Regions from separate parts of the Pseudomonas sp. TE6283 genome, predicted to be linked through region 1. Evidence: predicted binding sites of a transcription regulator. Region 1 holds the regulator's gene; each other region holds the start of a gene.
What was found. Region 1 encodes FliA, which starts transcription of late flagellar genes. Its sites were predicted from a motif close to CTAAAGTTTNNNNNNNNNNNGCCGNTAA; they were not measured.

Region 1 (3,866 bases):
TCGCCTGGAGTCAGTTGCAGGGCAGCAAGCCGCAGCAGGCCAACCTCTGGCGCCGCCTGCAGCGCCTCGGTCTGTCCGGCGGCCTGGCGCGCGAACTGCTCGACCTTACTGCCGAGATCGAAGACCCGCGTCACGCCTGGCGCATGGTCCTGGCGCACCTGGCGCGGATGATCGACATACCCGAGATCGAACCGATCGAGGAGGGCGGGGTCATCGCCATGGTCGGCCCGGCCGGCATGGGCAAGACCACCACCCTGGCCAAGCTGGCCGCGCGCTATGTGCTCAAGTACGGCGCGAACAACCTGGCGCTGGTGAGCATGGACAGCTTCCGCATCGGTGCCCAGGAGCAGCTCAAGACCCTGGGGCGCATCCTCAATGTGCCGGTCACTTATGTCGATCCGGGCGAGTCGCTGGCCCAGGCGTTGGAGCCGCTGCTGCGCAAGCGCGTGGTGCTGATCGACACCGCCGGCCTGCAGGCCAGCGACCCGGCGCTGCGCATGCAGCTCGAGACCCTGGCCGGGCGTGGTATCGCCGCCAAGAATTACCTGGTGCTGGCGACCACCAGCCAGAAGCAGGTGCTCACCGCCGCCTACCACAGCTACAAGCGCTGTGGCCTGGCCGGTTGCATCCTGACCAAGCTCGATGAAACGGCATGCCTCGGCGAAGTGCTGAGCCTCGCCATCAGTCATGAACTACCGGTGGCCTATCTGACCGATGGGCCGCGCATTCCTGACGACCTGCAACTGCCGCGCAAGCACCAGCTGGTGAGTCGCGCGGTCAGTGTGCAGTTGCAGGACGAGCCCAGCGACGAGGCCATGGCCGACATGTTCGCTGATCTCTACCACAACCCTGGCAAGCGTGCGGGTTGAGGGTGAATACTGTGCAAAGTACCTACATCATGGGGTTGCCCGGCCGGACCGTGGCCTTGAACGTTCAGCCCCTCATGTGGCCTGGGTCCAAGCGAGACAAGGTAAAGAACAGACATGGGTAGCATGCATCCCGTACAGGTGATCGCCGTGACCGGTGGCAAAGGTGGCGTCGGCAAGACTAACGTTTCAGTGAACCTGTCTCTGGCGTTGGCCGAGCTCGGCCGCCGGGTCATGTTGCTGGACGCCGACCTGGGCCTGGCCAATGTCGACGTTCTGCTGGGGCTCACGCCCAAGCGTACCCTGGCCGATGTCATCGAGGGGCGTTGCGAGCTGCGCGATGTGCTGCTGCAGGGGCCCGGCGGTGTGCGCATCGTCCCGGCGGCCTCCGGCACCCAGAGCATGGTCCACCTGGCGCCAGCCCAACATGCCGGCCTGATCCAGGCCTTCAGCGAGATCGGCGACAACCTCGACGTGCTGGTGATCGACACCGCTGCGGGTATTGGTGACTCGGTAGTCAGCTTCGTCCGCGCCGCCCAGGAGGTGCTGCTGGTGGTGTGCGACGAGCCTACCTCGATCACCGATGCCTACGCCCTGATCAAGCTGCTCAACCGCGACTACGGGATGAATCGCTTCCGCGTGCTGGCCAACATGGCCCAGAGCCCGCAGGAGGGGCGCAACCTGTTCGCCAAGTTGACCAAGGTCACGGATCGTTTCCTCGACGTCGCCCTACAATACGTCGGCGCCGTGCCGTACGACGAGTGTGTGCGCAAGGCCGTGCAGAAGCAGCGGGCGGTCTACGAGGCCTTCCCGCGATCCAAGTGCGCGCTGGCCTTCAAGGCCATTGCGCAGAAGGTCGACAGCTGGCCGCTGCCTGCCAACCCGCGCGGACACCTGGAATTCTTCGTCGAGCGCCTGGTGCAGCCCACCAGTGCAGGGCCGGTGCTATGAACGCGAGCGGTTTCAAGATGTACAGCAAGGCCGCCAAGGACGCTCAGTACGAGCTGATCGAGCGCTATGCGCCGCTGGTCAAGCGCATTGCCTACCACCTGCTGGCGCGTTTGCCGGCCAACGTCCAGGTCGAGGACCTGATCCAGGCCGGGATGATCGGCCTGCTGGAAGTGGCCAACAAGTATGACGCCAGCAAGGGCGCCAGTTTCGAAACCTATGCCGGCATCCGCATCCGCGGCGCCATGCTCGACGAAGTGCGCAAGGGCGACTGGGCACCGCGCTCGGTGCACCGCAACACGCGTATGGTCAGCGACGCGATTCGCTGTGTTGAAGCAAAGACAGGGCGCGACGCTAAAGATCACGAGGTTGCTGCCGAACTCCAATTGAGTCTCGATGATTACTACGGGATTCTGAACGACACCTTGGGCAGTCGCCTGTTCAGTTTCGACGACCTGCTGCAGGACGGCGAACACGAGGGGCTGCACGAGGACGGAGCCAGCGGCCAGCTGGAGCCATCGCGGGACCTGGAAGACGAGCGCTTCCAGGCCGCCCTGGCCGATGCGATAGCCAACCTGCCGGAGCGCGAGCGCCTGGTCCTGGCGCTGTACTACGACGAAGAGCTGAACCTCAAGGAAATCGGTGAGGTCCTGGGGGTCAGCGAATCGCGTGTCAGCCAGTTGCACAGCCAGTGCGCGGCGCGTCTGCGCAGCCGCCTGGGGGAATGGCGGGCGCGTTGAACCAGGTTTGATGCAGTCGTTTTTTTGTGGTGCCGAATTGATTGAGCGCGCGCTCGGCGCCGAGCGCGTTTAAGACTGCTTGGAGGTCTAATTGAACAAAGACATGAAAATCCTCATCGTTGACGACTTTTCGACGATGCGGCGGATCATCAAGAACCTGTTGCGTGACCTGGGTTTCACCAACGTCAAGGAAGCTGATGACGGCAACACGGCACTGCCGATGCTCACCAGCGAACACTTCGACTTCCTGGTTACCGACTGGAACATGCCGGGCATGACCGGTATCGACCTGCTGCGTGCTGTTCGCGCGGACGAGCGCCTCAAGCACCTGCCGGTACTGATGGTCACCGCAGAAGCCAAGCGCGAGCAGATCATCGAAGCTGCCCAGGCCGGCGTCAACGGCTACGTGGTCAAGCCTTTCACCGCCGTGGCGCTGAAAGAAAAGATCGAAAAGATCTTCGAACGCGTCAACGGCTGAGTCACGTCTGGGGGGCGCAATGGAGTCAACCAACAACTCTTTGGGTGAGTTCGAATCAACCCTTAAGAAGCATGCCCAGGAACTGGTCGAGAGCCTCGAGCGCGGCCGGTTCGGTGATGCGGTACAGCTGATCCACCAACTGAACCAGACCCGCGATCGCGGGCTGTATCAGGAAGTCGGCAAGCTTACTCGCGAACTGCACAGTGCAATCGTCAACTTCCAGATCGACCCGTCCATGCCGCAGGCCGAGGAAGTGTCGCAGATTACCGACGCCACTGAGCGCCTCTCCTACGTGGTTCGCCTCACCGAAGGTGCGGCCAACCGCACCATGGACCTGGCAGAGGCCTGCACCCCGGTGCTCAACGATCTCGCCGCCGAGGCCCAGAGCCTGTCCGCCGATTGGCAGCGGTTCATGCGCCGTGAGGTGGCAGCGCCGGAATTCCGTGAGTTGGTCAAGCGTGTGGACAGTTTTCTGACGCACAGCGCCGAAGGTAATCAGAAGGTCGCCGGCCATCTCAACGATATCGTCCTGGCCCAGGATTATCAGGATCTCACCGGCCAGGTGATCAAACGGGTGACCGCGCTGGTCACCGAAGTCGAAAGCAATCTGCTCAAGCTCGTGCTGATGGCAAGCCAGGTCGACCGCTTTGCCGGGATCGAACATGACCACCAGCAGCTGCGCGCTGAAAAAGATCAAGAAAAACATCCGACTCGGGGTGAAGGTCCGCAGATTCATGCCGATAAGCGTGAAGACGTCGTGTCCAGCCAGGACGATGTCGACGATCTGTTGTCCAGCCTGGGTTTTTAAGGAGCACGTTTAATGAGCTTCGGCGC
Region 2 (3,866 bases), on a different contig from region 1:
GAGAATCACCGAAGTATCAAGGCCGCCGGAATACGCCAATACGACCTTTTTTACGTCCGCCATGCCATCACTCCACGGGGTTGTACGGAAAGCCGTTGATTCTACCGGCCTTGCCGAAATATTTACAATGGGGCGACAGCTTGTGACGACAAAGCGACAGGAATTGTCGAGAGCGCGACCCGTGGTCGCACTCAGGATTTCGCCGAAGCGGACGGCGTGGCAACCGCCGCAGGCGTTGGTGCAGGTGCGGTAGCCGCGGGTGTCGGGGCCGGCGGCGGCACCGGCGCTGCCGGCTTCTCCACCGGCTTCTCGACCGGCGTCACGCGCTCCAGCTGGATGTTCACCCGGCGGTTGCGCGCGCGGTTGGCGGCACTGTTGTTCTTGGCCAGCGGGTAGCGCTCACCATGGAAACGCACGGTGATCTGTTCTTCCGGCACACCATGGGCCTTGAGATACTCGGCCACCGCCAACGCCCGTCGACGCGAGGTGTCGCGGTTGGTCAGGCGATTGCCGCTGTTGTCGGAGTGACCATTGAGTTCGATGTGATTGACCGTCGGATCGGCCTTCAGGTAGTCCAGCAGCACATCCAAGCGCGCGCGCGCCGAGCTGTCCAGCTCGATCCCGCCCCCTGGGAAGCCGACCTGGGTCTGGCGGATCTGGTCGTAGTTCATCGGCAGCAGCTTGGCGGCGCACAGCTGGTAGTCGCTGTAGGCCTTGGCAAAACTGACCGGCATCACATGCACTTCCATCGGCCGGCCACCTTCGCCGCGGTAGTTGCGCACCACGGTGCTGCGTCCATCGAGCAGGCCGTTGATCAAACGGCTGGCCTGGCCCTGGCTGGAGGTGAACAACACCCCGGTACGGGCCATATGCACCGCCCCAAGGTTGATGTCGCCGCGCCCAGGCTGCCAGGGCGCGGCGGCGGCCAGCAAGGTGGCGGAGCCGGCGCCCAGGACGTTGCTCTCCGAACGCAGCTGGAAGGTCGGCTGCTCGCCGGCGCGACGCACGAACTCGCCGCTGCCGAAACCGTCGATCGGCTGGATCAGGCGACATTCGAACTGGTCACCCTCGACTTTCCAGGCGACGTTCTCCACGCGGGTCTGGAAGGTCATGGCCCCGGCCGGCAAGCTGGCAACGAGGGTGAACAGGGCTAGGTAACGCTGGCGCACGGTCGGCTCCACAGATTCTGACGGCTTACCTGAACGCTATCGGTCGCCCGTCGGAAAACTTGATAGCCGTGCTCGAACAGGGGTTTTCCGGTAGCATTGGCTTCTGAGTTCGACCCGCCTGGAATCTCCAATGTCCGATCGCCTGACCCTCCTGCGCCCCGACGACTGGCACATCCATCTGCGCGATGGTGCCGTCCTGCCACACACCGTCGGTGACGTGGCGCGCACCTTCGCCCGCGCCATCATCATGCCCAACCTGGTTCCGCCGGTGCGCAACGCCGTCGAGGCCGCTGCCTACCGCGAGCGCATCCTTGCCGCACGTCCCGCCGGCAGCCGCTTCGAGCCGCTGATGGTGCTTTATCTCACCGACCGTACCAGCGCTGACGATGTGCGTGCCGCCAAAGCCAGCGGAATCGTGTACGCCGCCAAGCTCTACCCGGCCGGCGCCACCACCAACTCCGATTCGGGCGTGACCAGCATCGACAATATCTTCCCGGCGATCGAGGCCCTGGCCGAAACCGGCATGCCCCTGCTGGTGCACGGTGAAGTCACACGCAGCGAGATCGACGTGTTCGACCGCGAGAAACGCTTCATCGACGAGCACATGCGCCGCCTGGTCGAACGCTTCCCGACCCTGAAGGTGGTGTTCGAGCACATCACCACCAGCGACGCCGCGCAGTTCGTCACCGAGGCGCCGGCCAACGTTGGTGCGACCATCACCGCCCAGCACCTGCTGTACAACCGCAACCACATGCTGGTCGGCGGTATCCGCCCACACTTCTACTGCTTGCCGATCCTCAAGCGCAACACCCACCAGGTGGCGCTGCTGGATGCCGCCACCAGCGGCAATCCGAAGTTCTTCCTCGGCACCGACTCGGCGCCCCACGCCAAGCATGCCAAGGAAGCCGCCTGCGGCTGTGCTGGCTGCTACACCGCTTACGCCGCCATCGAGATGTACGCCGAGGCGTTCGAACAGCGCAACGCGCTGGACAAGCTCGAGGGCTTCGCCAGCAAGCACGGCCCGGACTTCTACGGCCTTGCTCGCAACACCGACACCATCACCCTGGTCCGTGAGGAATGGACCGCGCCGGACAGCCTGCCGTTCGGCGACAACACCGTGATCCCCCTGCGCGCCGGTGAGAAATTGCGCTGGCGCCTGCTGGAGGACAACGCGTGAGCGAAGACCTGTACGAAGACGACCAGGACAGCCAGGTCAGCAGCGGCTCGCGCCACCCCATGGCCGAGCGTTTTCGTGGCTACTTGCCAGTGGTGGTGGATGTCGAGACCGGCGGTTTCAACAGCGCCACCGACGCGCTGCTGGAGATCGCCGCCGTCACCATCGGCATGGACGAGAAGGGCTTCCTGTTCCCCGAACACACCTACTTCCACCGGGTCGAACCGTTCGAAGGGGCCAACATCGAGGCGGCCGCGCTGGAGTTCACCGGCATCAAGCTGGACCACCCGCTGCGCATGGCGGTGAGCGAGGAAAGCGCACTGACCGATATCTTCCGCGGCGTGCGCAAGGCGCTGAAGGCCAATGGCTGCAAGCGGGCAATCCTGGTCGGGCACAACAGCAGCTTCGATTTGGGCTTCCTCAATGCCGCGGTGGCGCGCAACGACATCAAGCGCAACCCGTTCCACCCGTTCTCCAGCTTCGATACCGCCACCCTCGCCGGCCTCGCCTACGGCCAGACCGTGCTGGCCCGTGCCTGCCAGAGCGCGGACATCGACTTTGACGGGCGCGAGGCGCATTCGGCGCGCTACGACACCGAGAAGACCGCCGAGCTGTTCTGCGGCATCGTCAATCGCTGGAAAGAAATGGGCGGCTGGCGCGACTTCAACGATTGAAGCCCGTCTTGCGCGACATGCTCGCGGGGCATAAAAAAACCGGCCACCAGGGCCGGTTTTTTATGCGCGTGGCAATTACAGCTTGCCAGCGTTCTCGCTCAGGTAGGCAGCAACGCCTTCCGGCGAAGCGTTCATGCCCTTGTCGCCTTTCTTCCAGTTGGCCGGGCAGACTTCGCCATGCTCTTCGTGGAATTGCAGGGCGTCGACCAGGCGCAGCAGCTCGTCCATGTTGCGGCCCAGCGGCAGGTCGTTGACGATCTGCGAGCGGACAACACCGTTGGTGTCGATCAGGAAGGCACCACGGAAGGCCACGCCGCCTTCGGACTCGACGTCGTAGGCCTTGCAGATTTCGTGGGTCATGTCGGCGGCCAGGGTGTACTTGACCGGGCCGATGCCGCCATTGTTGACCGGGGTGTTGCGCCAGGCGTTGTGGGTGAAGTGCGAGTCGATCGACACGCCGATCACTTCAACGTTGCGCGCCTGGAAGTCAGGGATGCGGTTGTCCAGGGCGATCAGCTCGGACGGGCAGACGAAGGTGAAGTCCAGCGGGTAGAAGAATACCAGGCCGTACTTGCCCTTGATGGCCGAGGCCAGGTTGAAGCTGTCTACGATCTCGCCGTTGCCCAGCACGGCTGGAACGGTGAAGTCCGGGGCTTGTTTGCCAACGAGTACGCTCATTCGATCTCTCCTGATGAGGGGTGAAAAACCTTGCCCGGGCGGAACGCGTCCCCCGGATCCAGCAAAGGCCGACCATCATACACAGCTTTGCGTGACAGGCCGAATCTCAACCGCCGGTCGCTCTGGAACGCACCTCAGACAAAGTGCTTTGACAAGCATTCTCATTACCAT
Region 3 (3,866 bases), on a different contig from region 1:
GGCTTGACCGCCCAGCGCCCCGGCCCCTTGGGGTCGAAGTAGCGCTGCAGGCGCTCCTGTGACAGGCCACGGGCAATGGCCAGGCTGTCGTACTCGCCAGTCTTGCAGTTGTTGAGCATGGCGCCGGACAGGTCGGTGGCGACAATCTGCGCGCCCATCTTCAACTGGCCGAGGTTGGTGCGCTCGAACTCGTCGATCGACATCGAGATCGAATACGGCTCCTGCCCCGACGAACAGGCCGCCGACCAGATGCGCAGGCGCTGGCCCGGATTGTTCTTGATGAACTCCGGGATCACCTTGCTCTTGAGCACTTCGAACGGGTAGGTGTCGCGAAACCACAGCGTCTCGTTGGTGGTCATGGCATCGACCACCTGCTCGCGCAAACCACTGCGTGGCTGGGTCTGGATGCGCTGCACCAATTCGCCCAGCGACTTGATGCCCTGTTGCTCCATCAGCTTGTTGAGACGGCTGGAGACCAGGTACTGCTTATTCTCGCCCAGCAGGATGCCACAGGCTTTCTCCAGGAAGACCCGGAACTGTTCGAAATCCAAATTACCCGTAGACAATGCTGCCGCCTCTTCTTAAATCGCTAGCGCCGGGGACGGGCCCCGGCCGTTTCAATGACTCGCCTTGATCCGATCGACCACGCGCTGGGCAAGGTCGTCCGGCCTGAACTTGGCCAGGAAGTCATCAGCACCGACCTTCTTGACCATCGCCTGGTTGAATACCCCGGACAGCGAAGTATGCAGGCAGATGTGCAGCTTTTGCATACGCGGATCGCTGCGGATCTCCGCCGTGAGGGTATAGCCGTCCATTTCCGGCATTTCAATATCCGAGATCATCATGAGGAACTCTTCCTCCGGACGCTTGCCCTCGTCCACCAGCTTGCGCAGGTAGTCCAGGGCCTGGCGACCGTCGTTGAGCGCCACCACCTCGACCCCCACGGTCTGCAGGCAACGGCTCACCTGCTTGCGCGCCACCGACGAGTCATCGACCGTCAGCACCCGCAACATCACCGCCTTGTCCTGCACCTCGGCATCGATCACCCCCTCGGACACCGACTCGGACGACGGCGCCACTTCGGCCAGCACCTTCTCGACATCGATGATCTCGACCATGCGATTGTCGACCCGGGTCACGGCGGTCAGGTAGTGATCGCGCCCGGTGCCCTTGGGTGGCGGATGGATCTCTTCCCAGTTCATGTTGACGATGCGCTCGACCGAGTGCACCAGGAAGCCCTGGGTCTTGGTGTTGTACTCGGTGATGATCACGAAACTGTTGCGCGTTTCTTCCTTCAACTGCGGAAGGCCAGTGGCCATCGACAGGTCAAGGATCGGGATGGTCGCCCCCCGAATGTTGGCCACACCGCGCACCACCGGATGGGATCTGGGCAGCAGCGTCAGGTCCGGGCACTGCAGCACCTCCCGCACCTTGAACACATTGATGCCGTAGAGCTGATCGCCATTGAGGCGAAACAACAACAGCTCCAGGCGGTTCTGCCCCACCAGTTGCGTGCGCTGGTTGACCGAATCCATCACTCCAGCCATGCCAGACTCCTTCAACGATTGCCTAAGTACCGAATCGGCACGGGCTTTGCTTTTTTGAACGCCATGTACACGAAAACGACAAATTTCCGACGACTGACGCGCCTGCTGACCGGCTCACTGGCCGCCCTGTGCCTGCTGGCACCCGGCATTCGTACGCTGGCGGACTCTTTTACCTTGCCTGAACAGCTTATCGGTGTCACTCAGGGGTTTCTTGAGTTCACCGTAGAGGATTATCTGGCGACGACTCAAACCCCGGGCCGCTACGAAATCCAGGTCAATACCCTGGACCCGCGCCTGCGCATGCCCCAGTGCAGCCAGCAACTGGATGCCTCGCTGGAGAGTTCGACGCCGCTCGGGCGGGTCACGGTACGGGTACGCTGCGACAGTGCCGCGCCCTGGACGGTGTTCGTCCCGGCACAGGTCCGCCTGCTGCGCGATGTGGTGGTCATGACGCGCCCCCTGAAGCGCGAAAGCGTGGTGGCCGAAGGCGATGTGGCCATGCGCGAGCGCGATGTCGGCAGCCTCGGTCCAGGCTACCTGACCCAGCTCGACCAGGCCGTGGGCATGAAGCTGCTGCGCCCCACTGTGCTCGACCAGGTACTGACGCAACAGCACCTGGAACAGGCCGAGGTGGTACGCAAGGGCGACCATGTGGTGATCATCGCCCGCAGCGGCAGCCTGAGCGTGCGCATGCCGGGCGAGGCACTGGACAAGGGCGGCCTGCAGACGCAGATCCGCGTGCGCAACCTGAATTCCAGGCGCGTGGTCAAGGCGCGGGTCACAGGCCCCGGCCAGGTCGAGGTGGCCATGTAACACACCGTGTCGGGATAATGACAGAACGCTGGCGATGTGGAACCGCGCGCCCTAAACTGTGTCACAAATCGGGTTGCGCACCTGTACCTGGAGGCCCTGATGCATTCACACCTAAAGTTTTGCTCAGGCTGGCCGAAAACCAGGCATGCGTCCTAATTCCCAGGGGTTCTGAACATGGTCATCGACTTCAGTCGTCTCAACAACTCTCCGTCCGTCACGGGCGGCGTTCGCGGCAATGCCGCGCCAGGCAACGCCGAAAAAGCCGGCGAAGCCAGTGAAGCGCCAAAGCGCGCCAATGCCAGCGGAGAAGCGGTACACCTGAGCCCAGAGGCCCAGCAATTGCAGAAGATCAGCGACAAGCTGCGCGATCAGCCGACCGTCAACAGTGCCCGCGTGGCCGAGTTGAAGCAGGCCATCGCAGACGGCAGCTACAAGGTCGATGCCGACCGGGTCGCCAGCAAACTGCTTGATTTCGAAGCCCAGCGCTGACCTTCAGGCGCGCTGACTTCAAGGACGCAATACGCCAAGAGTTAGCCATGCACGACACTACCCTGCTGCAACTGATTGAAAACGACATCGCGCCGACGCAGGAACTGCTCGAGCTTCTGCAGAACGAAGCGATAGCCTTGCACGGTCGGGACATGATGGCCCTGGAGCAAATCCTGGCCCGCAAGCAGTCGTTGATCATCTTGCTCGAGCAGCAGGGCAAGCGACGCAGCCAGCTGCTCCTCGAGCTCGGCCTGAGCGCCGACCGCGAAGGTGCCCAGGCGCTGGCCGCACAGTCGAGCAATGGCGAGGCCATCATGAGCCGGCTCGATGCACTGGGCGAGCTGATGGATGCCTGTCGGCAGGTCAACGAGACCAATGGCCGGATCATCCAGGTGCAACAACAGACCACGGCGAACCAGATCAGAATCCTTCAGGGTGGCGATTCTCCGTCGCTCTACGACAGCCGTGGCGGCACCTCGCCAATGGCCAAGCCCCGCGCACTCAGCCAAGTGTGATTAGTTCTATCTTATTTGTATCAAGACACGGAGCATACTGGCAAAATGCCGTAACTTGCGTGTGCCGTTTTGCCTGGAGATTGATAACCCGTGTTCAATGAATCCGATGCGCCCCAGCCACCAAAGGTGCTGACCACCCCTTTGGAGATCACGGCCAACTTGCGCCAGTTGCTGGATAGCCACGACCCGCTGATCATCAGCTTCCACGAGCGCAGCCAGCGGTTCCAGAGCTATGTGGTGCACGTCGACCGGGACAACGGCGTCCTGGCACTGGATGAAATGATCCCCCGCGATGGCGAAAAGTACATCGAGAACGGCGAGTCGTTCCGCGTCGAAGGCTTCCATGACGGCGTGCGCATCGCCTGGGAGTCCAGCACACCACTGACCATCACCGAGATCGACGGCCATCGCTGCTACCGCGGCCCACTGCCCGAGGAAGTGACCTATCACCAGCGTCGCAACGCCTTCCGCGCCGCGCTGAAGCTATCGCAACTGGTCGACA
Region 4 (3,866 bases), on a different contig from region 1:
TGAACAAGCGGGATTTCATTGAGCGTCCTTAAACTTCGACGGGCGTGTCGGGGTGGTTGCCCCATTCGCCCCAGGAACCGGCATAGCCCTTCACCCGTGGATAGCCGAGGGCCTTGGCCACGAGGTAGGTGAAGCCGGAGCGGTGGTGGGTCTGGCAGTGGGTGATCACTTCCTTGTCGGGGGTGATCCCCAGGTTTTGCAGGACTTCGGCGATGTCCTTGCGGATGCGCAGGTGGTTGTTGAGGTCCATGCCGGCGGTCCACTCGAAGTTGATCGCGCCGGGGATGTGCCCGCCCTTGGCCGCCAGGACTTTCTCGCCGCTGTATTCCAGCGGCCCGCGGGCGTCCCAGATGACCAGGTCGGCGGCGCCCAGGCGGCTCTGCAGGTACTCGCGGGTGGCGGTGGGTTCGCCATGCAGGTGCAGGCTCACCGGGCCGCCGGCGACTTCGGGCGTTTCGGTGGACAGCTTGTCCGCCGGCCAAGCCTGGATGCCGCCATTGAGGTAGTGGTATCCCTTGTGGCCGATGACGTCGAGCAGCCAGATGAAGCGCCCGGCCCAGCCGCCGCCCTCGTCGTCGTAGACCACATACACTGCATCGTCGCGGTGGCCGAGTTCACCGAACAGTTTCTCCAGGTCGGCACGGGCCGGCAGCAGGCCGGGGGCCGGGGGCTGGCCCAACTGGGTGCGTTTCGGGTCGACGAAGCGGGCTCCGGGGATGTGCCCGCTGCCATAGCGGTTGGCGCTGGTCAGGTCGACCAGGATCAGCCGCGGCGAATCCAGGCGCGGCAGCAGGTCCTCGGCTTCGATCACCAGGGACAGGCCGGAAAAGTCAGTCATCCACGTTCTCCAGGGTGGAAAGAGGGGCGATTGTAGCGTAAGGGTCAGGCATTGCGGGTGGCAAACACGGCCAGGGCGCGCTCCACGCATTGCGCGGTCTTGCCGAACGCCTGCACGCTGACGTCGGCCAGCGGCTTGCCGTCCTGGTCGGCCACCGCCAGCATCAGTACCTGGTCGCCCACCGCCAGCGAGCGCAGCAGCAGGTGCTCGCCGCGGAAGAAGGCGCGCAGCGGTGCCGGCAGCAGGGCGCTGAACTGGGCATGGTTGTCGGGTGTCAGGCGCAGTTGCCCGGCTTTTGCCATCAACTTTTGCAACAATTTGTTCTGCACGACGGGCAGCGCCATGGCGGCGGCCTCGCGTGGCAGGCCGGCGGTCTGCTGCACGCGCAGGTAATCGGTGGTCTTGTCCAGGCTCAGCAGCATGATGCGTTGCATGCCGCAGGCCAGCAGGGCGTCGCGGGCCTGGGTGGCCAGGTGTACGGCATTGCTGAACGGGCTGGGCTGGGCCAACAGTTCCTGGCACAGCGCGCGCCAGCGGCCAAGATCCTCGGTGCTGGGTGGCGGCGGGGTGAGCATGTCCGGGTGCGGTCTGCGCTGGTGCCAGGGCCAGATCAGCGCCTCGGCCGGGTGGAACAGCGCATGACGGGCGTGATGACGGGCACTGGCCGCGGCTTGCTGGTGAACCTGCTGCTGGACATCGTCCAGGGTGGTCTGCAGGTACAGCGCGGTGAGCAGCTGCCAGCGCAGCAGGTGCGGGTTGTCCCAGCCCACCTGGGCGGCCAGGGCGAGGCCGTTGGCCAGCAGCACGGTGTTGGGTGGCTGGTTGAACCAGCGGCGCAGCGCTGGCTCGTCGTCCAGTCGCTGCTGCTGGACCAGCGGGTCCTGTTCGCGGGCGATGTTCAGCACCTGGGCCAGTTGCTCGCGCTCGTCCATCAGCAGGCGATAGCCCTGGGTCACCCACTCGGGCAGGCGCCAATGCTCGGCCATGGCCTGGCATAGTTGCATGAGGCGCACGCCGAACAGTTCCCGTTCGACCTCGGCGGCGTCCTCGCTCTTGTGGATGACCCGCAGTTCCCAGGTATCCAGCAGTTTGGGGTAGGCCAGGGCCAGCGGCCACAGCGGCGAGAGGAACAGCAGGCTGCCCCAGTGGATTTCCTGCCACAGCCGCGCCAGGCGGCTGGCGAACAGGCCGTTGGCCTGTTGGGTGGCGTGTTGGCTGATCAGCAGGAACTGGCGCAGCACCGGCGGGATCTCGTCAGCCGGTATCGACGGCAGGCGCGCCAGCAACTGGCTGGTGCGGGCCAGCCCCAGGCGATTGAGGGCGATTTCCAGGCTTTCGGCGGGCTCCGCCAGGCTGGCGTTGGCCGGATGGTTGGCCTCGCGCAGCACGCAGAGCACCAACGCGGGGCTGTCCTGCATCAGTTCGGCGATGTCGCGCAGGGAGCGGCGGCTGTCGTTGATGGCCTGTAGAACGCGGTCGTGGCTGTCTTTCGGCACGGGTACTCGAATCCCGTCGAGCAGCTTTACCCAGGCCTCTAGACTCGACGGAACCTGACTTGGCACCTTGGTTTCAATTGGCATATTGACATCAGTCCGAACTGGCTTTTCGCAATGAGTGGCTATAGTCTGGCGCAGTTCTGCCGATAAGTAGAAGAAGAGTTTTCAAGCTTCCGTTCCCTACCCTGACCACGACAGCAAGTGCTTCCAACTTATGGCTAAAATTATCGGCATCATCGTCGTATTCGCGAGCGTGCTCGGCGGCTACGTGCTTTCCCACGGCAAGATCGCGGCACTGATCCAGCCGTTCGAAGTGCTGATCATCGGCGGCGCGGCCTTTGGTGCGTTCCTCCAGGCCAACCCTGGTTACATGACCATGCATGTAATCAAGAAGTCGCTGAAGATGTTCGGCACCCGCTTCACCCACACCTTCTACCTCGAAGTGCTGGGCCTGGTGTACGAGATCCTCAACAAGAGCCGTCGTGAAGGCATGATGGCCATCGAGGGGGACATCGAGGACGCCGCGGCCAGCCCGATCTTTGCCAAGTACCCGGCCGTGCTGGGCGATGAGCGCATGACCGCGTTCATCTGCGACTACCTGCGGATCATGTCCACCGGCAACATGGCGCCCCATGAGCTCGAAGGCCTGTTCGACATGGAACTGCTGAGCATGAAGGAAGAGCTGGAGCACCCGTCCCACGCGGTGACCGGCATCGCCGACGGCATGCCCGGCTTCGGTATCGTCGCGGCGGTACTGGGTATCGTGGTGACCATGGCCTCGTTGGGCGATGGCGACCAGAAGTCCATCGGCCTGCACGTGGGCGCGGCGCTGGTCGGTACCTTCTTCGGTATTCTCGCCGCCTACGGCTTCTTCGGCCCGCTGGCCAACGCCCTGCGCCACGATGCGAAAGAGGAACTGAACGTCTACGAGGCGATCAAGGCCTCGCTGGTGGCCTCTGCGTCCGGCATGCCGCCGTCGCTGGCGGTCGAGTTCGGTCGCAAGGTGCTGTACCCGGCGCACCGCCCGAGCTTCGCCGAGCTGGAACAAGCGGTACGCGGTCGCTAAGCCATGGAGAACAATCAGCCCATCATCGTCAAGCGCGTCAAGCGCTTTGGCGACGGCCATCACGGCGGCGCCTGGAAAATCGCCTTCGCCGACTTCGCCACGGCGATGATGGCGTTCTTCCTGGTGCTCTGGCTGCTGTCGACGGCCACGCCCGAGCAGAAGATCGCCATCGCCGGCTACTTCAAGGATCCGATCGGCTTCTCCGAGAGCGGCACGCCCTACATCATCGACCTGGGCGGTTCGCCGCAACTGGCGCCGGAAAAGACCATCAACCCGGAAGTGAAGTCCGAACCGACGCCCGACACCAGCCTGCAGCTGGACAAGGACAAGGTCGAGACCATGGCCGAGCAGGTCGAGCGCGAGCGCCTCGAGCTCTTGCTGCAGGAGTTGCAGAACAAGGTCGAGGAAAACCCGCAACTGCAGAAGTTCAAGGACCAGATCCTGTTCGAGATCACCCAGGACGGTC

Region 2: ACVWZ5_RS22505 (flagellar protein MotY) is a predicted target of FliA. The motif match lies at 1,206-1,233, and genes of this name have one in related genera.
Region 3: flgM (flagellar biosynthesis anti-sigma factor FlgM) is a predicted target of FliA. The motif match lies at 2,472-2,499, and genes of this name have one in related genera.
Region 4: motA (flagellar motor stator protein MotA) is a predicted target of FliA. The motif match lies at 2,457-2,484, and genes of this name have one in related genera.

What each region holds. Positions count from the first base shown of each region.
Region 1 covers NZ_JBSSDH010000005.1:272,572-276,437, forward strand. Annotated here, with positions in the region: gene flhF (flagellar biosynthesis protein FlhF) at 1-869, shown strand, start outside; gene fleN (flagellar synthesis regulator FleN) at 984-1,817, shown strand; gene fliA (RNA polymerase sigma factor FliA) at 1,814-2,554, shown strand; gene ACVWZ5_RS10180 (chemotaxis response regulator CheY) at 2,658-3,032, shown strand; gene ACVWZ5_RS10185 (protein phosphatase CheZ) at 3,052-3,840, shown strand; gene ACVWZ5_RS10190 (chemotaxis protein CheA) at 3,853-3,866, shown strand, end outside.
Region 2 covers NZ_JBSSDH010000022.1:55,438-59,303, reverse strand. Annotated here, with positions in the region: gene ACVWZ5_RS22510 (argininosuccinate synthase) at 1-63, opposite strand, end outside; gene ACVWZ5_RS22505 (flagellar protein MotY) at 192-1,169, opposite strand; gene pyrC (dihydroorotase) at 1,300-2,346, shown strand; gene rnt (ribonuclease T) at 2,406-3,017, shown strand; gene ACVWZ5_RS22490 (peroxiredoxin) at 3,093-3,695, opposite strand.
Region 3 covers NZ_JBSSDH010000006.1:208,851-212,716, forward strand. Annotated here, with positions in the region: gene cheR (protein-glutamate O-methyltransferase CheR) at 1-566, opposite strand, end outside; gene ACVWZ5_RS11305 (chemotaxis protein CheV) at 618-1,547, opposite strand; gene flgA (flagellar basal body P-ring formation chaperone FlgA) at 1,611-2,360, shown strand; gene flgM (flagellar biosynthesis anti-sigma factor FlgM) at 2,535-2,849, shown strand; gene ACVWZ5_RS11320 (flagella synthesis protein FlgN) at 2,897-3,364, shown strand; gene ACVWZ5_RS11325 (flagellar brake protein) at 3,455-3,866, shown strand, end outside.
Region 4 covers NZ_JBSSDH010000015.1:129,316-133,181, forward strand. Annotated here, with positions in the region: gene asd (archaetidylserine decarboxylase) at 1-19, opposite strand, end outside; gene rhdA (thiosulfate sulfurtransferase) at 29-838, opposite strand; gene ACVWZ5_RS19230 (HDOD domain-containing protein) at 883-2,418, opposite strand; gene motA (flagellar motor stator protein MotA) at 2,549-3,400, shown strand; gene motB (flagellar motor protein MotB) at 3,404-3,866, shown strand, end outside.